4 regions of the Clostridium sp. BJN0001 genome follow, and region 2 is predicted to be linked to each of the others. Evidence: a T-box and tRNA genes for the amino acid it is inferred to sense, from the RefSeq annotation. Region 2 holds a T-box; the other regions hold tRNA genes.

Region 1 (5,885 bases), 150 kb from region 2:
TTTTTATATAAGAAATTAAAAAATATTCAAATGACAACAGGAGCTATACTTTCTCCTTTTGATTCATGGCTTCTTTTAAGAGGAATAAAGACTTTATCTATACGTCTTAAAAAGTCACAGCAAAATGCTATTAAAATATCTGATTTTTTACAAACTGATCCTAATGTAAGTAAAGTCTATTACACTGGTCTTAAGGATTTCGATGGATATGAAACTAACGCTAAACAATCATCCGGTTTTGGTTCTACCATTTCTTTTAAAGTAAAAGATAAATATATGGTAAAAAAAATACTTGATAACGTAAAAATAATAAGCTTTGCAGAAAGTCTTGGGGGAGTTGAAACATTAATTACATATCCATATACACAGACACATGCAGATGTACCAGATTATATAAAGAAACGTCTAGGAATTGATGAATTCCTTTTAAGAATATCAGTAGGTATTGAAGATTCAGATGACTTAATTAATGATCTTAAAAATGCAATAAATTTATAGAAAATGAGGTGTTAAAAATGAACTTTGCAACAAATTTAATTCACTATAATGGCGATATTGATCCATTAACAGGAGCTGTAAACACTCCTATATATCAGACATCTACTTTTCATCAATCTGATATAAATAATTTTGGCAAATATGATTATTCACGTTCAGGGAATCCTACAAGAGAAGCTCTTGAAAATTTAATAGCACAGCTTGAAGGAGGAAAAAGAGGCTTTGCCTTTTCTTCTGGAATTGCGGGTATATGCTCTGTATTCTCAATTTTTTCAGCAGGAGATCATATTATAGTATGTAGTGACGTTTATGGCGGTACATATAGAGCTATTAGTAAATTATTTTCAAGATTTAATATAGAATTTACTTTTGTCAGTGCAACTAATACAAATGAAATTGTTTCTGCTTTCAAAAAAAATACTAAAGCTATTTACCTTGAAACTCCATCTAATCCTCTTTTAAAAGTTACTGACCTTAGAAGTGCAATAAGCATTGCAAAAGAACATAATGCAATTACAATAGTTGATAATACTTTCATGTCTCCATATTTTCAAAAGCCTTTAAAATTAGGAGCAGATATCGTTATTCATAGTGCTACAAAATTTTTAGGAGGACATAGTGATGTTGTAAGCGGTCTTGTTACAACAAATAACAGTGATCTTGCAGACAGAATATATCAGATTCAAAATACTTTTGGTGCAATTTTAGGCCCACAGGACTGTTATCTTCTCATAAGAGGAATAAAGACATTAAAGGTAAGAATGGATGCGCTTCAATCTAATGCTTATAAATTAGCTTTATGGCTTGAAAAGCAAGAAAAAATTGAAAAAGTATATTACCTTGGTCTTAATTCATGTAAATATAAAAGACTTCATTTTTCACAATCATCTGGAGCCGGAGCTGTGTTATCATTTAAATTCAAAGATTTTAAAACTACTGAACATTTTTTAAATAATATTAAAGGAGTTGCTGTTGCAGTAAGTCTTGGAAGTGTGGAAACAATCGTTTCATATCCTGCTAAGATGAGCCATGCTTCAATTCCAAGAGAAGAAAGAGAAAAACTTGGTATTTCAGATACTTTAATAAGAGTTTCTGTAGGTCTTGAAGACATACATGATTTGATTAAAAATTTTTCTGCAGCAATATATGAAATATAAGTATATCACTAGTTTTATCTAGACTTAGTACAAAGGACAGTACAAATGACAAACTGTTAAATGACAAATGACAAAGAATGTGGAAATTCCGTTGGAATTTCATTTTATGTATTTTGAGATTCTCTCAAAATATAAAAGCTTTCGCCTGAACGCGAAAGCTCAATATATTTTAGTTTCTGCGATTTGAGCAGAAACATCCCCCTTTGTCATTTGTCATTTGTGCTTTGTCCTTTAGTATGTCCTTTGTCATTTAGTATAAAGACTGTTTTTATATGTGTATTTTAACTATCATTTAAGGGAATTATACTCATAACTCTCTATAATAATTATTTCTTTTGGTTAGCAACAACAATAGCTATTGTAGTAGCTACTACAGCACAAAACAATATAAGCCACGAATTTGGATGCATTTTTGACCCTACACTATATAATATTTATTTTATCACTAATATACAAAAAAGACTGTTTTTAATAACTCATTAAAAACAGTCTATAAAATACTCTGCTTGGTGCAGATGAAGGGACTTGAACCCATACGACCTTTCAGTCACTAGACCCTTAATCTAGCGCGTCTGCCGATTCCGCCACATCTGCATAAGCTTATTATAGTATTTTTATTTTAATTTTTCAAGTCTTTTTTAATATTTTTTTATTTATTCATATCTTAGAGCTTCAATAGGATCAAGTGATGCTGCCTTTTTTGCAGGGTAATATCCAAAGAAAACTCCTATTGCCATTGAGAAGGTAAAACTTATAATTACTGCTGGAATAGATATTGATATAGGTGATTTTAAAAGAAGTGAAGTCACTATTCCTGCCATAACTCCAAGTATTATTCCTATTGTTCCTCCAATTGTACATATTATAACTGACTCTGTTATAAACTGCATTTTTATCTGGCTGCTCTTTGCACCAAGTGCTTTTCTCGTTCCTATCTCCTTTGTCCTCTCAGTAACAGAAACAAGCATGATATTCATAACTCCTATTCCTCCAACTAATAAGGCTATTGCAGCAATTACTGATATTCCAATAGATATAGTTGAAAGAACTTTTGTTATACTCTGTGCCTCTTCCCTATTATTAAATACTTTCAAATTGAATTTCTTATTATTTTTATATAATTTATCTCCATATTTTTCAATATCTTTTACAAGGTTCTGAGCATCAACATTATCAACTGGTGTAAGTGAAAAATAAGCAAAATTCTTATCATCTTTCCCAAGAGTTACTGGTACATATAAATCTGTTGTAACATCTTTTTCGCTTACTGAGCCTCCTCCACCCAAAAGTGAATTTGATTCATATTTATAGACACCTGCTATCTGATATGTTTCTATATTATCATCAACATAAACCTTTATCTCTTTTCCTAAAGGATTTTTGTCTTTAAACATATTATTTGCAAATTTATCTGATATTACAGCTATTTTTTTTGCTCCTTTTACATCTCTTTCATTTATAAATCTTCCCTTTATCATCTTTACATTTTGAACTGTTTCGTAGCCTGTACTAACGCCTCTAATTCTTACATTTGCATATAGTTTTTCGTCTTTTGCTTTTCCAGTTCCCTGTATATATTCCATTGATACAGCTTTTATTCTATCTGAAAACACATTTTGTAAATTATCTATCTGACTTTTAGTAAGCAAATCACTATCTTCAGGGTTTAAATAATAACCTTCATTTTGATTCTGATTTCTTTGTGCGACTTCAACTTCCATATTATTAGCGCCCATTGTGTCGAGTTTTGCAGATACTGTTGATGTTATTGCATTTCCTATAGAAACAATTCCTATTACAGACGATATTCCTATTATTATTCCAAGCATTGTTAAAAATGAACGCATCTTACTCGCTTTTATTCCTGCTATTGCAAGCATTATATTTTCTTTTAGAAACATTTTTTATCACCATCTTCATATCTTTTTTTATAATTTTCATTTTTCTCTTCAGATACGATCCTTCCATCTCTTATTGTGATAAGTCTTTCTGTTTCATCTGCAAGATCTCTATTATGCGTTATTAAAACTATCGTCTTTCCTTCAAGTTCATGCACTTTATGAAATATATCCATAACAAGTCTTCCTGTAGCAGAATCAAGTGCTCCTGTAGGTTCATCTGCAAGTATTATTTCAGGATCATTAGAAAGTGCTCTTGCTATAGCAACCCTCTGTTTCTGTCCACCTGATAATTCATTTGGCTGATGAAACATTCTTTCTTCCATTCCTACAAGCTTTAAAAGTTCTTTTGCCCTATTAGATCGCACTTTTGATGGAACACCTGCATAAAGCATTGGAAGCTCAACATTTTTAAGTGCAGTGCTTCTTGGAATAAGATTAAATGTCTGAAATACAAATCCTATCTTGCTGTTTCTTATATCTGATAAGCCATCATCTGAAACTTCACTCATATCAGAATCATCTAAAATATACGTTCCCTCAGTTTGTCTATCAAGTGCACCTATAATATTCATAAGTGTACTTTTACCAGAACCTGAAGGACCTATTATAGATACAAATTCACCTTTTTTTACAGTCATATTTATATCTTTTAATATATCAAGCTGAGTTTCAGATCCAACATGGTAGCTCTTAGAAATATTTTTCATTTCAATTACATTACTCATATTATCTACTCCTTAGAAACTTCTATCACATCAGAAGGTTTAACATTTGATGGATCATTTATTATAAGCATTCCTTCTTCTAAATCATCACCAGAAACTTCTGTATAAAAATCAGATTCTATTCCTATATTTACAGCAATCCTTTCTACAATATATTTACCTTCTTCATTTTTCTGTGCTACATAAACGCATGTTCCTTCATCATCATCAACTATCGCATCTGACGATGCATTTAAAACATCATCTTTACTATTTATTATTATATTAAGTCTTGCACTCATTCCTGATAAAATATTTTCATTATCTTCATCTATTGAAATCTTAGCCATAAACCCTGAAGAAGTAGTTGAAGCAGATGCTCCATTTTTATTATCTCCTCCCTGAGACTGCATAGAAGTTATCATATTTGCTCCACTTTGAATGGATTTATCTAAACTTATTATTTTTCCAGGAATAACTTCATCATCTGTTGCATCTGTTTTTATCTCAACGTCTTGTCCAACTTCTATATCTGGTCTATCAATTTCTTTTATTGAAGCTGTAACTTCTTTATGATTTAAATCTTCAATTGTAAATAGTGTTCCTGCTGCAGGATTGCCCACTTTTGCATTAACTTTTACAACTGTTCCATCCTCTGGTGCTGTTATTGTGCATTTTTCAATCTCAAGTTCCTGTTTTTCTATAGATATGTCTTTACTTTTGTCATCTGCATCATTTATAGCAGAATCATAAGCTGACTTTGCATCTGTTATAGAGTTATTAAAATTTGATTTTGCCTGTGAAAGTGCATTTTCTGCTTTTGAAAGTTCACTTTCTGCATTGTTATAATCATTTTCTTTTTCATCAAGTGTACTTTCTGAAACAGCTCCTGCATCATATAAAATTTTATTCTGCTCATAAATTTTCTTTTTACTATGTACATTATTTAAGGCAGAATTTACAGACTCCTGTGCATTTTTTATCTCTGTATCAGATTCTTTCGCATTTTTATATTTATTAAGTGCAGCATCTGCTTTTATTTTATTTGCATTTTCAAATGTTCCTGCCTGCTCTTTTGCAAGTTCAAGATCCTTTTCAAGTTCTGATGAATCTAAAATGGCAAGTACATCTCCTTTTTTAACTTCATCGCCTTCTTTTACCTTTACTTCTTTTATAGAATTATTAAGCTTTGTATATACATCATAAGAATCTTTAGCTTTTATGTTTCCAGTAACACTTATGCTTGTTTTTATATTGCCTCGTGAAAGAGAAGAACACTCAGCCACCTTTAATGGCTTTGGCATAATAAACGATTTAATTATAATAGCTAAAATAATTACTAAAACTATTCCAAGTAAAATAAATCTCTTTTTTATCTTCTTTTTTGGTTTATTCTTTTTATTTTCTTTTTTATTAGAACTTATCCCTTTAAAATGTATGCCTTTTAATTTCCCAATTTTTAAACTATGCATATATATCTATCCCCCGCATTTATTTTATTTCATAAATATAGTATAAATTATTAATATGAAATAAACATTACACTTAACTAAAATTTTCCTTAATTTTTGTTAAGTATTTTTATGTTGACATCGTCTTTTAAAATGTTATAATAAAGCTAACAT
Region 2 (5,966 bases):
GAAAGTATAGATTCTGATTTAGTATTACTAGGGAAGCAGTATTCTGAACATGTAAAAGAATCAATCCCATTTTTTTATAAAAAGATAGACAAGGTTAAAGTGTTTGATAAATTAGAATATGATAATATTACAGAATATATTTTATCAAATCTTAATGAAACAATGGAAACTGAAGAAAAAGGTCTTACTTTAGGAAGTAATGAAACTTATTATGCTGATGTTTTATCTAAGATGGCAACTGAACTTAAAACTTACTTTGAAGATTTTGATAATAAGTATCTTCAGAATATTCCAGCTGAAAAGAGAGAAAAGATTATAATAAATAAACATTATTGGATAGATATGATTAATGGAATGAGTAATATAAATGAAAAATATGGAAATGTTGAATGGAAACTTAAAGAAGAAATTAATAAGGAAGAGAGTAGTGAAAAATAAAAAATAAAAAGGCTGACTTAATTTAAGTCAGCCTATAGATATAAATTTAATAATCTTTAGTTAATTATTTTAGTGACATCCAGAACAATCTCCACTACATCCACAAGATGGAGGAGCGATAACTGGCTTTAATGATAAACCGTATTCGTTGTTATCAATGATAAATCCGCCGAATTCATCAATTAAATCTTTCTGCATTATAAATGTTATATCATTTACTGTTTCTGTTACATCATCTTCTGATGGTTTTGAAACAGATATGTTAAATGCTGGACCACTGCATGAATTTCCTGCAAAATTTATTCTTATATTAAAGTCGCTAATATTATTTTCTTCTAGAAAAGATTTAAATTCGTTATAAGATTCTTCACTAATTGTAATTTTTTTAATATCACTCATTATAGTACACCTCTTTCTTTAATCTTGATTTACTGAATTCAGTATATCATATATAATTAAAAATAAAAAGAGATTTTATCATTTAAGGAGAAGCAATGAAACCGTACAGTTATGATTATGCATTAGAGCAGATGAAATTATTCAATAGTTTAATAAAAGAAAAGTCTTTTGGAAAATGTTCAATTGAGAAAAAGACTGAATACGCTTTAGAAGATGAAGGATATATGTATAAAATACATAAGAAAACCAAGTCTAACCATATAATTTTAAAAAATGGTGAAGAAGTTCTTATGGATCTTTGCAAAAAAGAAATTCAAGGTGCATTTGTATCTATAAAGATGGCTAAAGGCAAAGTAGCTGTTGCAGGACTTGGTCTTGGATATGTACCTTATATTATGGCTCTTAAAAAAGAAGTCAGTAAGGTAATAGTTTATGAGAAAAATAAAGACGTTATAGAGTTATATAATAGAAATTTTAAATATAATCCTAAAATAGATATTATAAACATAGATGCTTTTGAAGCGAAATCAGAACATTTTGATTTTTATTATGTCGATATATATAATTATGAATTATCAGATAAAGTAGTTTATGATTATGAAAAACTTAATAAACTTCATCAAATTGAAGAATATTCTTTTTGGGGTATAGAACATTTTCTACTTAGCTGTAATTATAACGATATAATGTTTGTATATCTTCCAGAAGGATGGGCATATATGGCAAAATTCATGTATGGTGAACTTGAATCACACGGATATTTAGATTATTACTATCCACTTGATGCGGATTTAGTAAGAGATGTGTTGATGAAATTTAAAAAAATACTAAATTAATTGACAAACGACAAAGCACAAAGGACAAAGGACAAAGAGGGAAGTTTCTGCTCAAAGTCGCAGAAACTAAAATATATGAGCTTTCGCGTTCAGGCGAAAGCTTATTTTTTGCGTAAAAACGCAAAAAACCATAAATTGAAATTCCTGCGGAATTTCCACCTCATTTGTCATTTGTCCTTTGAAAGTTTGTCATTTGAAATTATTTTGCAACTATATTAACAAGTCTTCCTTTTATTACAATAACTTTAACTATATTCTTTCCTTCTGTAGCTTTAACTATATTTTCATCTTTAAGAGAAATTTCTTTTATTTCATCTTCAGATGCATCTGACGCAATAGTTACTTTTGATTTTATTTTTCCGTTTACCTGAATTGCAATTTCAACTTCATCTTTAACAAGTGCTTTTTTATCAAAGTCAGGCCATTTTTCATTAAAGATTGATGTATTATGTCCCATAAGATTCCACATTTCTTCTGAAAAATGAGGTGCAAATGGTGCTAATATCTTTATAAGATCATTAACGGTATCAGTAAGTAGTGATGCGTTTATATTCTTTGATTGAGTATATTTATTTAATGAATTTACAAATTCCATTATTCTTGCGATTGATGTGTTAAATTGCATCTTCTCAGCATCTTCGCCGCATCCTTTTATGCTTGAATTTCTCCAGTAGTTTAATTCTTTTTCATCAGATGAGATTGAATCATTTTTTCCTTTATTTTGATCAATTAATTCTTTGCAAGATTCAATAATTCTTTCCATTCTGTCAACGAACTTAGAAATTGATTTAATTCCATCATCGCTCCATGCACCACCTTCTGAATATGCAAAACCAAATTCAAGGTACATTCTAAATACATCAGCACCATACATCTTTATATATTTATCAGGTGAAATTGTATTTCCTTTTGATTTACTCATTTTAAGTCCGTCTGGTCCAAGAATTAAGCCTTGATGTCTTAAACTTAAGAATGGTTCATCAAATTTTAAGTATCCCATATCTCTTAAAGCTTTAGTTACAAATCTTGCATATAATAAATGCATACATGCATGTTCTGGTCCACCTACATATTTATCTACTGGAAGCATCTTGTTTATTATTTCAGGATCAAAAGGCATATCAGCATTTTTGTTATCAGGATATCTTAAGTAATACCATGAAGAACATACAAATGTATCAAGTGTATCAGGATCTCTTTTTGCAGGTCTTCCACAAACAGGACAAGTTGTATTCATAAATTTCTCTGACTTACTAAGAGGTGATTTTCCATCAGGAGTAAATTCAACATCATATGGAAGCTCAACTGGTAATTGATCTTCAGGTACAGGAACTATTCCACAGTGATCACAGTGTATAACAGGAATAGGTGCTCCCCAGTATCTTTGTCTTGAAACGAGCCAGTCACGAAGTCTATAATTTACTTTCATCTTTCCGTTTTTCTCTTTTTCAAGTTCTTCAATTAATTTTTTCTTAGCTTCTGTAGTTTCAAGTCCATCAAATTTTCCTGAATTAACTAAATATCCATGTTCACAATAAGGAAGCTCAGGATCAGTATGGTCTTTATTTGTTATTACTCTTTCTATTGGAAGATTAAATTTTGTAGCAAATGCAAAATCTCTTTCATCATGAGCAGGAACAGCCATAACGCATCCTGTACCATATGTAGAAAGAACGTAATCTGAAATCCATATTGGAACTTCACGTCCGTTTATAGGATTTATAGCATAAGAACCAGTAAATACACCGCTTTTTTCTTTAGTTATAGATTGTCTTTCTATTTCTGACTGTTTTGCAGCATATACTTTATAATCTTCGACAGATTTTTTATTTTCGTCAGTAGTTAATTTGTCTACTAATTTATTTTCTGGAGCAAGAACTACATATGTAACTCCGTTTAATGTATCTGCTCTTGTTGTAAATACTGAAAAATCTAAATCTGAATCTTTAACTTTAAATTTAACTTCTGCACCATAAGAACGTCCAATCCAATGTTTCTGCATTGCTTTAGTTTTTTCTGGCCAGTCTAAAGTATCAAGTTTATCTATAAGTTCATCTGCATAATCAGTTATTTTAAAGAACCACTGAGTAAGATCTTTTCGTACAACTTCTGTTCCACATCTTTCACAGCATCCATCAACAACCTGTTCATTTGCAAGAACTGTGTTACATGAAGGACACCAGTTTACAGGTGCATTTTTTCTGTATGCAAGATTATGTTTATATAATTGAAGAAATAACCATTGAGTCCATTTATAATATTCAGGCATACATGTTATAACTTCATTTTCCCAGTTGAACATTGCACCCATTGATTTTAACTGTTTTTCCATTGTATCAATGTTTTTAAGAGTTGAATCTTTTGGATGAATTCCTGTTTTTATTGCATAGTTTTCAGCAGGAAGTCCGAAAGCATCAAAGCCCATTGGTTGAAATACATTGTATCCATGCATTCTCTTAAATCTTGCCCATGTATCAGCAGGTGCATAATTAAACCAATGTCCTGCATGAAGCTGAGCTCCTGATGGGTATGAGAACATTTCAAGAGTATATAATTTTTTGTCTAATTTACTAGGATCAAACTTATAAGTTTTGTTTTCTTCCCATATTTTCTGCCATTTAGCATCAATATTAGTTCCGTATTTTTCCATTTAAAAAACCTCCTATAATATAAAAAAAGCTTTCATCTCATAATTGAAGAGACGAAAGCGTAATTTCCGTGGTACCACTCTAATTTAGAAGAAAAATCTTCCCACTTAAAAAATTTTAACGGTATTACCGTACTTGTTTTGCAAGTAAGCTCATAAGATAAGTTCATATAATAATAGTACCGGCTCACAGCATTATACCGGCTCTCTGAAACTATTTTAGAATATTACTACTTCTAATCATAGCTTTATATTAAATTTAACCATATTATATATTAATGTAATAACAAAAGTCAAATTATTTATTATATTTTTTAAAATACATAATAATTGAAATATTGTATATTTTGATATAATATGGAAGGGTAAATATATGAACAAGGGGGATAAAAAATGGATTTATCTTTTGATATGAAAATAGTCCAGAAACAGAAACTTACTCTTACACCTAAGATGAAACAGAAGATAGAAATTCTTCAAATGTCAATGTATGATTTAAGCGAAAAAATAGATGCTGAATTTCAGGAAAATCCTGTAATAGAGATAGATGAAAATTATAAAAAAAATGATGATTTCATGAAGATGTCAGAAAAAATAACGGATGAATATGTGTCACCATTTAATTTTATAGAAAAAAAGAAATCGTTGTCTGAATATCTATATGAACAGATATATGAGGAAAACATAGAGAAAACATATAGAAAAATTTGCATATACATAATAGATTCAATAAATAGTGATGGCTATTTAAAAACATCTTTAGAAGAAATAGCAGAAAAAACAAAAAGAAGTAAGGATGAAGTTTTACATGCTTTAAAAATAGTTCAAAATCTTGAGCCTTTTGGAATTGGAGCTCGCAGCATAAAAGAGTGTTTAATAATTCAAGCAGAAAAATTATTAATATGTGATGAAAATATGAGAAAGATAATAAATAATTATCTTGAAGATATATCAAAATCTAAATTCAAACCGATTTCAGAAAACCTTTTGATATCAGAAAAAGATGTTCAAAGATATTCTGACATGATAAAAAAGCTGGAGCCAAAACCTGCAAGAGGATTTTACACGGGTGATGAAACAGAATTTGTAATTCCAGATGCGAAAATAAAAAATTTAGATGGAAATTTGATAATAATAATGAACGATTCTCTTATTCCGCATTTATCAATAAACGAAACTTATAAAAGTATTTTGAATGAAAAAGAAAATAATGAGACAAAAAAATACATAAAAAAGAATCTTAATAAAGCATTTTTTTTAATGAAAGCGATAGATGATAGAAAGACAACAGTTTATAAGATATTAGAATGTCTTTTAAAAAAGCAGAGAGACTTTTTTAAAAAAGGAAAAAAATACATAAAACCACTCAATTTAGTAGATGTATCAGATACTATAGGTATGAATGAATCTACTGTAAGTAGGGCTATTAAAGATAAATATATTTTGACTGAATTTGGAACAATAAGAATAAAATATTTGTTTGCACAAGGTTTTAATAACAAAGCTGATTTATCTAAAAATAGTATAAAGAATAGAATAAAGGACATTATAGATTCAGAAGATATAAAGAAGCCTTTTTCGGATCAAAAAATAGCAGATATACTAAAAAAGGAAAATATAAAAATATCAAGAAGAGCGGTTACAAA
Region 3 (5,966 bases), 840 kb from region 2:
TATTTACTGAATCCTTAAAAATATCATATGATGCTTTTACTATAAATATACAAATAACAACACTCGCAACAGAATCTAAAATAGGGAATCCAATTCTCGATCCTAAAATTCCTATAAGTGCTCCAATAGATGAAAGTGCATCTGATCTATGATGCCATGCATCTGCCATAAGTGCACTTGAATTTATTTTTTTAGACGCATTCTTTGTATAACGATACATCCATTCTTTAACTATAATAGATATACTTGCAGCTATAAGTGCAAGTATGCCTGGTATTGCTATATCAATATAATTTCTATAAATTATTTTTTTAATACCTTGATATCCAATGCAAAGGCCTGTACCTAAAAGTACTGCTGCAAGAATTATAGATGCAATACACTCCATTCTTTCATGACCATATTGATGTTCATTATCAGACTTCTTATTAGCAATATTTACTCCAATAATTACAATAAAAGTACTAAATACATCAGATGCAGAATGAACTGCATCTGAAATCATAGCTCCAGATGATGCAAATATTCCAGCCAAAAGCTTAAATATTGATAATATTGTATTTACAACAATACTATTAAAGGACACTTTCATCGCAATTTCTTTTTCATATGCGCTTTTTCTTTTATTTTTTTCTTGTTCCATACCGGTTACCTCCATAATAACAATATATTGTGTAAGATAGCTCTGTGTCACATGCAATTTGTTCCTTTTTTAGATAAAAAAAATCTGTGGAACATAATAGTAAACTACTGTCCCACAGATATATATAACATAATCTGTTGCCATTTATTAACGGGCCCGGCTAACAATAGACTAAAATCTATTGTTTGCTTGCTCAGTTTGTACTGTAGATTTTAATGCAGTGCAAAGAGTATTTTATATCAATAATAATTCCTAAATTTCCTTTTGTCAACGTTTATTTTTAGTGGATATTCTGTTAAAAAATTGAATTTTAGTATTTTTAATAGTATAATGTATTTATATTTTGCAAGTGTGATGCAATTGGCAGACATCCCAGCATCAGAGGCTGGTTTTTATGGGTTCAAGTCCCATCACTCGCACCATTTTGTAACTATATATATAGTATGAAGTTAAACCATATTTGTTTAGCTTTTTTTATTTTATCTAAAATATATCTAAAGTTTTTTATAAATAGTCAAAATCATTGTAGTAAAACATGCTATTCCGCCTATAAAATTTGAAATAGGTTCTGCTAAAAAAACACCTACTATTCTAAGATTGCCTATCCTTGGCAGAATAAAAATCAAAGGAACTACTATTATTATCTTTCTAAAAATAGAAAAAAATATTGCCCTCCCTGATTTTCCAAGACTCGAAAATACAGTTTGTCCAGAAAATTGTAATGCCATCATACAAAAGCCAAAAAAATATATATGCATAGATGGTACTCCTGCTTTTAAAAGATCAACATCTGAATTAAAAATTGAAATAAGCTCTGATGGAAAAACAAATACAATTATCCACGCTATGAGTGTATATACTATCAAAGCAGATGACATATATTTTATACATTCTTTTACACGCTTATATTTTTTAGCTCCATAGTTATAACCCAGAATAGGTTGTGCACTATTTGTAAGACCGCATACAGGCATTGAAATAACTTCTCTTATAGAATTAATTACAGTCATTGCTCCAATATAAATATCGCCACCATAAATTTTAAGATTTATATTACATGACATTTGAACACAGCTATTTGTTACATTCATAATAAAACCTGCAAATCCAAGAAAAAGTATTCTTCTAATTCGTTTCAAACTGAGTCTCATTTTAGATATTTTTATCTTATATTCAGTACGTTTTCCTATTAAAAAAGAAAAAGTCCATACTGCTGATAAAAACTGTGCTATAACAGTTGCTATAGCCGCTCCTTCAACTCCAAGTTTGAATTTAAATATAAAAATAGGATCAAGAATTATATTTATAACAGCTCCTATTAAAACTGTAATCATTCCTACATTTCCAAACCCTTGAGCATTTATAAAACTATTAAGTCCGAGACTTATAGTTACAAAAATAGTTCCTATAAGATAATATGACATATATGAATCAGCATAGATATATGTATTTTCTCCTGCTCCTAAAAAATAAAGAAGCGGTCTTTTAAAAATAAATATAGAAATTGTAAGAAAAATTCCTATAAAAATAAGAAGAATGAAGCTATTTCCTAATATATATTCTGCTTCTTTTCTATTACCTTTTCCTCTTTCTATTGAGAAAAGTGGTGCTCCTCCCATACCTATAAAATTTGCAAATGCAATAACTATCGTTATGATTGGAAAACATATTCCGAGACCAATAAGAGACTCTGTTGCATTATTTGGGATTTTCCCTATAAAAATTCTATCAACTATGTTATAAAGCACATTAATAAGCTGTGCCAAAGTCATTGGCACAGCAAGTTTTATCATCTGATATATTATGTTTCCATTAGAAAAATCTTTACTTTTGATTGTTTTATTTATCATAATGTCATCCTTTATATTATACTGTTTTTTCTTCCTGTCTTATCTTAGATGTTTTTACATTCATAGATATTTTTCCATCTTCTATATAAATTAATCTATCTGTATATTTTACAGCAACTTCGTAATCATGTGTTATAAAAATTGTAGTAACACCTGAAAATGTAAGATTTCTGCATAATTTTAAAAGCTTTCTTATATGTTTTATATCCTGTCCGCTAGTTGGCTCATCAAGAAGAAGTATTTTAGGATTCATTGAAAGTATAGATGCTGCTGCACATCTAAGTCTCTGACCTCCTGAAACTGACTGTGGATGAAATTCTTTTAAATCTTCTATTTCTAATTCTAAAAGTTTATTTTCTGTTATTTCTTTTACTTTTTCTTTAGAATACTTTAAATTCCTAGGTCCAAATGAAACCTCATCATATATTGTATCACACGTAAGCATAAGCTCTGCATTTTGAAATAATATACTGCATGTTCCTGCAAGATTATATGCACTTGTCTTTTTTGTATTTTTTCCGCATATAATAATATCACCTTCACTAGGTTTATAAATTCCAGCCATATGATACATAAGAGTGCTTTTTCCACTTCCGTTATTTCCTAATATTCCTACGATTTCTCCCTCATATATATCAAGATCTATTCCTTTTAAAACCATATTGTTTTTTCTTTTTTTCTTCTTTTTCTCATAAGAATAATAAAGATTTTTAACTTCTATAACCTTCTTTTTATTTTCTAAACTTTGAGGTTTAGAATCCTTATATTTTTTAAATATTTTATGATAATCTATGTTATTTTTTATTGGAATTCTTAATCCTAGATTTTTAAAAACATCAAGTTTAGTCTCAATATTCTTAGCTTTTTCATCAAGAAATATTTTTCCTTTATCCATAACTATAACTCTGTCTGCCCATGAAATAACTTCATGAAGTCTATGCTCAACTAGAATTATTGTCATTCCTTCATCTCTTAAATTTTGTACAACTTTTAAAACTTCACGTGCACCCTTAGGATCAAGCTGACTTATTGGTTCATCTAGTACAAGAATTTCAGGCTTTAGTGAAAGGACAGAAGCAAGTGCTACTCTCTGCTTCTGTCCTCCTGATAATGCATTTGTTGGTGAGTCTATAAAGGCAAGCATATTTACTTTCTCAAGTGCCCACATAATACGTTCTTTTATTTCTTCTTCAGGAAAACATAAATTTTCAAGTCCAAATGCAACTTCATCTGATACAATAGTCTGAAATATCTGTTCATCAGGATTTTGAAATAAAAGTCCAACTTTTTCAGATAAAACTCGTATAGGATATTTTCTTGTATTCATATCTTTTATATAGACGTTTCCAGTAAACTCTCCTCTGCTTTCATGTGGAATAATACCATTTAAGCATTTTAAAAGAGTAGACTTCCCGCACCCCGTGCTACCACATAAAAGAATAAATTCACCTTTTTCTATCTGAAGATTAATATTTTCTAATTCAGCTTTTTCTCTACCATAATATTTATAAGAAACATTCTCAATTCTTATCATAAATTTTCTCCTCAATCGTAATTTTACAAATATTTACGAGTAAACCAGTACATAGGCAGCAAAAGATGAGTATAATAAATATTTTTATTAGAAAAATAGAGAAGAATTTTACAAATTATAATGATAATCATAAATATTATTACCAAAGCTAAAATTGCCTTATCCCAAAATGTGAATTCTAATTTTCTAATTTCCGTTCTCTTATCATATGCTCTAAATGCTCTTGAATCAGCACTTTTAGCCATATTTTCAGATTTTCTTATACAGTTTGCAAAAAGTGGTACAAGAATATGTACAACAGCATCATAAATCCCATATAGAAATATAACTCCTTTTAAAGTAAGTGGCTTATATTTTCTAAGTTTTTGTGAATTAAATGTAACTTTCGCTTCCGAAAATGTTATTGGAATAAATCTTATACATGTCATAACCATAAAAGATATAGTATATGGAAGTTTTAATTTATTAAGTCCTATAAGTATTCTTACAGGATCTTCAGTCCAAAATATCAAAAGTCCAAATGTCATAGGAATAACTAATCTAAGCGACTGAATCATTCCATAAACAAATCCTTCATAATAAATCGCAACTCCCTCATAAAGTCCTCCAATTAACGGAGCATTCTCACTTATTAACTTTGGAGCAATTATATAAAATAAAGCGTGTCTTGGATAAGCCTCATAAAATATAGCTTGAAGCCATATTATACCCCATATGCTGATAAAATTTAATAAAATAAGTGATTTTATTTTTGCATAAGAAATTCTAGAAATAATTATAAGTATCCAAATAGATACAAATAAAATAAATAACACCTGCCACCTATCAAGAAGCATTCCTATAACTGATAATGAACATAATATAACAAGCTTTGTTCTCACATCAAGTCTGCTAAAAAATGAGTTATTTCTTTCTGCCTGAGTAAATTCATTTTTCATTAGTCCATCACCTTCTTAAGCTTTTTAGATAAATATATTCCACCAATTGAACCTATTATTGAATAGATTATTGAGAATATCGCATTAATATTTATATACCATGATGGATAGAAAAGCCTATATAGATACATCCACATGTAATAAAAAGTATACGTTGAATAGCAATTTTGAAATCCAAATATAAGTCCTACTAAAACGAAAACTCCTGCCTTAGTTTCAAATTTTCTCTTTCCTCTCGTAAATCCTGCAGCATATAAAAGCACTTCTGCAATAACTGCATATGACATCATAAGAAGTATTGAAACTGGATTAAAGCTTCCAAATGCAACACCTTTTAAAATAAGTCTTACAACTGAAGATATAATTATGACACCACATTTAGGTATAAGACATACCATACATGTAACAAACATAGAATTAACTACATCCCATAAGATTCCCGTAATAAGATGTTCTACTGGCCCTAAAGGTCCTAATATTGCTCTTATTGAATCTGAAAATACAAAATCAGTTACATCAACTAATACAAATTTAACAGCAGAAAAAAGTGCAATAAACATTATCTCACTAGTTATAAAATTATTAAGCCACTTTTTCTGCTTTGAAGAAAAAACAATAACACATATTATAGAAAGTATAATTGAAACCGCTGCAATAATTTTTTGAAACTGTGACTCTTTATACACTTCAAGATCAAAATTTTTTATTAAGATATCAGTATCAGAGCCATATACTGATACCTTAAACTGAGCCTTATATGTACCTGGTTTTACAGAAAATCCATCTGCATAAACAGGAAGTTTTAAACTTAAACTATCAGAAGATTTAAGTACAACATTTGTTTCAGGAACAGAATCATTTTCTCCCTCCTGCCTGTCAAATTGATCTCCTCTAAAGTATTTTATTTCATTTCCATTATCATCTAATACAGAAAACTTAATATGAACAGGTAAATCAAATTCTCCTGCATTATTAATGTCTGCACACATATATCCTGCAGG
Region 4 (5,966 bases), 340 kb from region 2:
TTGATCAAGTTCTCTTCCATAAGAATGATTATTTGATTCATCTCCATCTAAAAATCTATCTGTAAGTTCAAAGTAAACTGTAGCATTATCCCATGAAAAGTTTTCATTATTAGGATTTTTATTTACTGTATATTCTTTTTTTGCTCCACATCCGCAAAAACATACTACTATTAATAACAGTGAAACAAAAATACTTGTTATCTTCTTAATCATATTTACCCCCCCATTTTTCATTAAAAAATGTCTCATAACAATAAAATTATTATGAGACATATAAAAATCTAAATGATATTTTTAATCTATTAGCCCTTAACAGAACCTGCAACAAGTCCTGATGCAAAGAACTTCTGAGCTACAATTGAAATTATAACAACTGGTAATGATGCCATTATTGCAGCTGCTGAATATTGAGTCCATTTTGCTGAATAGTTATTAGTAATAAATGTTCTCATTCCTGTTGCAATAGTCTGAGTACTAGCATCTTTCATTAATGCAGATGTAAATATGAATTCACTATATGCACCAACGAATGCGAATATGAATATTACTATAAGCATATTCTTTATTAGTGGGAATATTATTTTCCATAATACATCCCAAGTATTAGCGCCATCAATACAAGCTGATTCACAAAGTTCATTAGGAATACCATCCATATATCCCTTCATAAGCCAGATATTATAAGCACTTCCTACTGCAAGTAAGATTATAAGTCCCCAAAGTTTATCCATTAAATTAAATCTATATGCAATTCCTAATATTGCAGGTAATGCCATTGTTGTTGGGAACATCTGTAATATTAATAAAAACATAAGACCAAATCTTCTACCTTTGAATTTTAATTTAGCAAAAGCAAAGGCTGCTGGTACTGTCATTATAAGCTGCACTACTGAAACACTTAAGCATACAAATAATGAGTTTCTAACCCAGATTAAGAAATTTGTATCTCTAACTACTTTTACGTAGTTTTCAAGAGTAAATGTTGTTGGAAATATTGAAGTCTGTGTAAATGAATTTCCTTTTGCCATTGATGCAGATACAACTGCCATTATTGGAATAAGAACAATTACGGCCATAACCCATAAAATAATTCTTGAAAGCCAGGCAACTCTTCTTTCTGCTGGAGTCATTCTTTTTTTGTATACAAGTTCTTCACTTTTTTTTGTGCTCATTATTAATCAACCTCCTCAAATTGTCCTGACATTCTCATCTGAATGTATGAAATAGTTGCTAAGATAACAAATATAATAATACTTATTGTAGAAGCTATTTCAAATCTTCCGAATTGTGTTGAAAGTTTATAGTTTACAGATGATAAAATATCTGTATAACCAGCAAACTGAGTACCTGGTCTTGCAGGACCTCCGCCTGTGATTAAGAACGCTGAACCGAAGTTATTAAAATTAAATGCAAATGATGAAATAAGTAAAGGATAAGCTGTTTGAGCTATTGATGGTAATGTAATTTTCTTAAACTTTGTAAATTTATTAGCTCCATCAACATCAGCTGCTTCATAGTAAACTTCTGGTATTGACTGAAGAGCTCCTAAGCAAATATTCATCATGTAAGGGAATCCTAGCCAAATATTAACTATGATTATCGCACTTCTTGCATATAATGCAGTAGTAAGCCATGGTATCGGTTTTGAAATAAAGTGTAATGCCATAAGTAAATTATTTATAGCACCATAACTTCCATTTAAAAGTCCTTGCCATGAAAGTATTGCAACTGTTGCAGGTAGTGCCCATGGAATGATTAATATTGCTTTGTAAAAGTTTCTTTCTCTTATATTTGGATTATTTAATAGTATAGCCATAAATAGTCCTAAGAAGAAACATCCAAGTGTTGAAAGTATTGCAAAGACAACTGTCCATATAAATACAGGGAAGAATACCTCACTAAAAGGTCCTTTGAATACTTCAATAAAATTTGCTATTCCGACAAAACTTATATTATCCTGTGAATACATAGTATAATCTGTAAAGGCAATATATACTGTATATATTATTGGCATTACAGTAAAAATAATTATAGATATAAGTGCTGGTGATAAATATCCTAATGCTCTTAATAAGTGATCTTTTTTAGGTTTATTAGAATTCTTTTTGCTCATTTATTTTCCTCCTTCTTTCTCGGTCAAGTAATAAGTTCTCATAATAAAATTAATAATTCGAACATCATTATGTAAACATTTAATCAGTCCAATTATTATATAAGAGGAGGTTATGCCTCCTCTTATATTTCTCTATATAATTAAATTTTGGAACTTATTTCTGTTGAGCAATTCCTTCTTTAATCTGAGCTACAATTTGATCTCCGCAAGCTTGAGCATCTAATTGTCCACTTACAAGAGCTTTGATTCCATCTTCACCTGGTCCCCACATAGCTTGTACTTCTGAAATATTAGGCATTGGTGTAGCAAGTTTAGCTTGTGCTAGGAACTGATCCATGTTTTCTCTATTCTTAAATGTATCACTTTCAACACCTGCTTTAGTTGCTGGAATTCTGTTTCCTTTTTCAACTAATGCATCTGTTGAATTTTCAGTTAAGTATTTAACTAATTTCCAAGCTAAATCTTTATTCTTAGATTTAGAACTTACAAATGCAGCCTGAACTCCCATGAATGTTGAAACGTTCTTTCCACCTAATGTTGGCATTGGAACAACTCCAAAGTTAACTCCTGCATCCTTAAATGTCTGTATATCCCAAGGTCCTGAAATATAGAATGCACTAGCTCCTGATTGGAAATCTCCTTTAGCGATATCATCTGTAATATCTGGTGCCATTAATTCATTTTTAACAACTAAATCTTGAATGAATTGATATCCTTTAACAGCTCCTTCATTTCCAAGTCCAATATCTGATGGATCTAATGTTCCGTTATTATCTTTAAATACATATCCACCCTGTGCTGATAAAAATCCAAATGATCTATAGAAATCAGCTACTGCATATCTAAATCCTACTGTCTTTCCTAATTCTACAACTTCTTCCATAGTCTTTGGAACTTCTTTAACCTTGTCCTTATTATAGAATAAAGCAATTGTTTCCTGAGCTATTGGAACTGCATATTGTTTTCCATCTAATGTAACTGCATCTACAACATTCTTTGAAGTGTATTCATCCTCATTAATAATTCCTTCTGGAACTTCTGCAAGTGTTCCTGCTTTTTGGAATGTTCCTAAGTTATCATTAGCAAGTCCAAACATTATGTCTGGTCCTTTAGAACTATTTGCAGCTTGTATAAAAGCCTGCATGTCAGATTTATCTGCTTGTAACTTAACAGCTACTCCGTTATCTTTTGACCACTTCTCTACTACTGGCTGAAGTGCTTCAACTTCTGCATCTGTAAGATGTGACCATACTGTTAATGTTTTATCTTCACCTTCAGATTTGCTTGAACCACAACCTGCTAATGTACCAGCAGCTAATGTTGCGGCCATAACTAATGCTAACATTTTTGTCTTCTTAATCATTTTTAATTCCCCCTAGTTAGTAAAATAAAGTTCAAATTTATATTTAACTTAATAAAAATTAAGTTATAATCAAGATTTGTAAAATGGAATCGATGCCGAAATAGATAAAATAATTTTGCTACCTTAATAATATGATAGCATATAAGCACTAAATTCTTCCATTTAATCTCTTATTTAATTGTTTACATTGGCTTAATAAAGTGCCTGCTTTTGTTAACCTTTACACATAGTATAATACTTTTCATTTAGTTTTTCAATACTATTTATAAAAATTTTTATATGATTTTACAACTTTTTTTTATTGATATAAATATATTTTTATGGTATTATATTTAATGTTATTTGCCGCTGTGATGGAACTGGCAGACGTGGCGGACTCAAAATCCGCTGGTAGTGATATCGTACCGGTTCGAATCCGGTCAGCGGCACCATTAGACCTAATTTTCGATAAGAGAAAGTTAGGTCTTTTTTATTGTATTTTGTGATATAAAGGAGTGGAATGATTCAAATGGAATCTATTGTTTTTCTGTTGTTAATTATTTCTGGCGTACTAATCTTTAATGAAATTTCAGCATTAAAGAAACGTGTCAAAAGTCAAGAAGAACGAATAAATCAATTAGCCAAACTTACCGGTTATGATAATCTCTCATCTTATTGGGTTTCCGATGAAGTAAAACAGCTTGCAACTCATCTGAAGCAAGCAGGAAAAGAAGTAAAAGCTGTTAAAACAATTCGTGAGCACACGCAAATGTCTTTAATTGAAGCTAAAAAATATGTAGATGCATTAGATTAAATTGGAACTAAGGACTTTTAGAAGATTATGAGCATAATCTTCTATCCTCGTATAAAAACAGGCTCGCATCTACAACTACCAGCTTAATCAAGCAAAAAAAGCTGTATTAAATTAATATCTTAATTTAATACAGCCTTTTTGATTTAATTAATTCAAAAAATATATACTTTAATATAATATATGTCCACCCTTTTATTCTATATAGTATAATTTAAGTAAAAGAAATGGGGTTAGCAAGATGAAAATAGGTTTTATGCAATTTGATGTTAAACATAATTCTAAAGAAAATATTAATGTTATTGATTCACTTATTAATAATAATACTGCTGATTTATGGGTACTACCTGAATTATGCACATCTGGTTATCTTTTTAAAGATAAAAATGAATTAAAACAATTTGCACAAGAAATAAATAATAGCAGTATAGTTAACGATATGAAAAAAATTTCTAAGAAACATAATTGTGCAATTATTTTTGGTATGCCAGAATTGGAAAATAATAAAATTTATAACACTGCTGTCATTGTTGACAATAATAAGTATATTGGTAAATACCGAAAAATTCATCTATCAGATTTAGAAAAAAAATTATTTTCACGTGGCAAAGAAAATAAAGTATTTGACGTTAGGGGAATTAAAATTGGAGTTCAGATATGTTTTGATTTATGGTTTCCTGAAATATCAAGAGAACAAATTTTACAAGGTGCAAATCTTTTATGTGCACTTTCAAATTTTGGAGGTAATACAAGCTTTGATATTGCTCGAATAAGAGCTATAGAAAATTTAACACCACTTGTATTATGTAATAGAGTCGGCAATGAAAATTTATCCAACATAGATGCATACTTTTTAGGTAAAAGTACAATTTTTGATAAATCCGGCACCAAATTAACTGATGCAATTAAAAATGAAGTTATTGTAAGTATTTCTGAAATAGAAACAAGTAATTTAAAATCTAATATTATTTGCAGTAATTTTGAAAAAGAAATAAACTTCCATCATCTTTTAAATAAAAAAGACGTTATAAGATAATTACATTCAAAATCTTATAACGCCTTCTTTAATTTATAGCTTAATTCTTTTTAATCTAGTTTATACATTTTAGCTTCGTATGGTCTTAATTTTATATTATTAATATTATTTTCTTTAATATCATAATTTGAAATTAATAATTCTTTCCTATTATATTGTATATTGTGATCAAGAGAAAATTCATTTTCATTTTCTCTGAAATTACAAACAACAAGTATTTTTTCATCATTTAGAACCCTTAAGTATGCAAAAATATTTTCATCATCTTTTGCAAGTTCTATATATTTTCCATATACTATAACATCGTTTTTCTTTCTTATAGATATTAATTTCTTATAATAATTAAATACTGAATTATGATCTTTTATCTCTTCTTCTGCATTTATTTCCTTATAATTTCTATTTACTTTTATCCAAGGAGTGCCTTTTGAAAATCCTGCATTTTCATTTTTATTCCACTGCATTGGAGTTCTTGCATTATCTCTACCCTTTTTATAGATAGATTCCATTATTTCAGATTTTTTATATCCTTTTTTAAGTCTTTCATCATACATATTTAATGTTTCTATATCTTTATAGTCTTTTATATCATCAAATTTAACATTAGTCATGCCAAGTTCTTCGCCTTGATATATATATGGTGTTCCTTTCATTCCATGTAAAA

The links. A T-box is a leader RNA that pairs with one kind of tRNA and senses whether it is charged. The one in region 2 lies ahead of leuS (leucine--tRNA ligase), so its partner is inferred to be a tRNA-Leu.
Region 1: it encodes a tRNA-Leu, which carries the amino acid that the T-box ahead of leuS (leucine--tRNA ligase) is inferred to sense. The anticodon was not compared.
Region 3: it encodes a tRNA-Leu, which carries the amino acid that the T-box ahead of leuS (leucine--tRNA ligase) is inferred to sense. The anticodon was not compared.
Region 4: it encodes a tRNA-Leu, which carries the amino acid that the T-box ahead of leuS (leucine--tRNA ligase) is inferred to sense. The anticodon was not compared.

The regions. Positions count from the first base shown of each region.
Region 1 is NZ_CP094971.1:346,430-352,314, reverse strand. Features, by position in the region: gene MTX53_RS01775 (PLP-dependent aspartate aminotransferase family protein) at 1-498, shown strand, start outside; gene MTX53_RS01770 (aminotransferase class I/II-fold pyridoxal phosphate-dependent enzyme) at 516-1,655, shown strand; tRNA gene MTX53_RS01765 (tRNA-Leu) at 2,163-2,249, opposite strand; gene MTX53_RS01760 (ABC transporter permease) at 2,309-3,556, opposite strand; gene MTX53_RS01755 (ABC transporter ATP-binding protein) at 3,547-4,281, opposite strand; gene MTX53_RS01750 (efflux RND transporter periplasmic adaptor subunit) at 4,287-5,732, opposite strand.
Region 2 is NZ_CP094971.1:498,383-504,348, forward strand. Features, by position in the region: gene MTX53_RS02370 (hypothetical protein) at 1-438, shown strand, start outside; gene MTX53_RS02375 (HesB-like protein) at 508-828, opposite strand; gene MTX53_RS02380 (hypothetical protein) at 933-1,673, shown strand; gene leuS (leucine--tRNA ligase) at 1,873-4,323, opposite strand; T-box leader at 4,368-4,573, opposite strand; gene rpoN (RNA polymerase factor sigma-54) at 4,714-5,966, shown strand, end outside.
Region 3 is NZ_CP094971.1:2,342,397-2,348,362, forward strand. Features, by position in the region: gene MTX53_RS11375 (cation diffusion facilitator family transporter) at 1-643, opposite strand, end outside; NiCo riboswitch at 749-850, opposite strand; tRNA gene MTX53_RS11380 (tRNA-Leu) at 989-1,065, shown strand; gene MTX53_RS11385 (MATE family efflux transporter) at 1,138-2,493, opposite strand; gene MTX53_RS11390 (ABC transporter ATP-binding protein) at 2,510-4,027, opposite strand; gene MTX53_RS11395 (energy-coupling factor transporter transmembrane component T) at 4,051-4,965, opposite strand; gene MTX53_RS11400 (MptD family putative ECF transporter S component) at 4,965-5,966, opposite strand, start outside.
Region 4 is NZ_CP094971.1:838,762-844,727, reverse strand. Features, by position in the region: gene MTX53_RS04020 (alpha-amylase family glycosyl hydrolase) at 1-213, opposite strand, end outside; gene MTX53_RS04015 (ABC transporter permease subunit) at 303-1,172, opposite strand; gene MTX53_RS04010 (sugar ABC transporter permease) at 1,175-2,113, opposite strand; gene MTX53_RS04005 (maltose ABC transporter substrate-binding protein) at 2,268-3,476, opposite strand; tRNA gene MTX53_RS04000 (tRNA-Leu) at 3,821-3,907, shown strand; gene MTX53_RS03995 (hypothetical protein) at 3,985-4,269, shown strand; gene MTX53_RS03990 (carbon-nitrogen hydrolase family protein) at 4,508-5,302, shown strand; partial or broken gene MTX53_RS03985 (alpha-amylase family glycosyl hydrolase) at 5,353-5,966, opposite strand, start outside.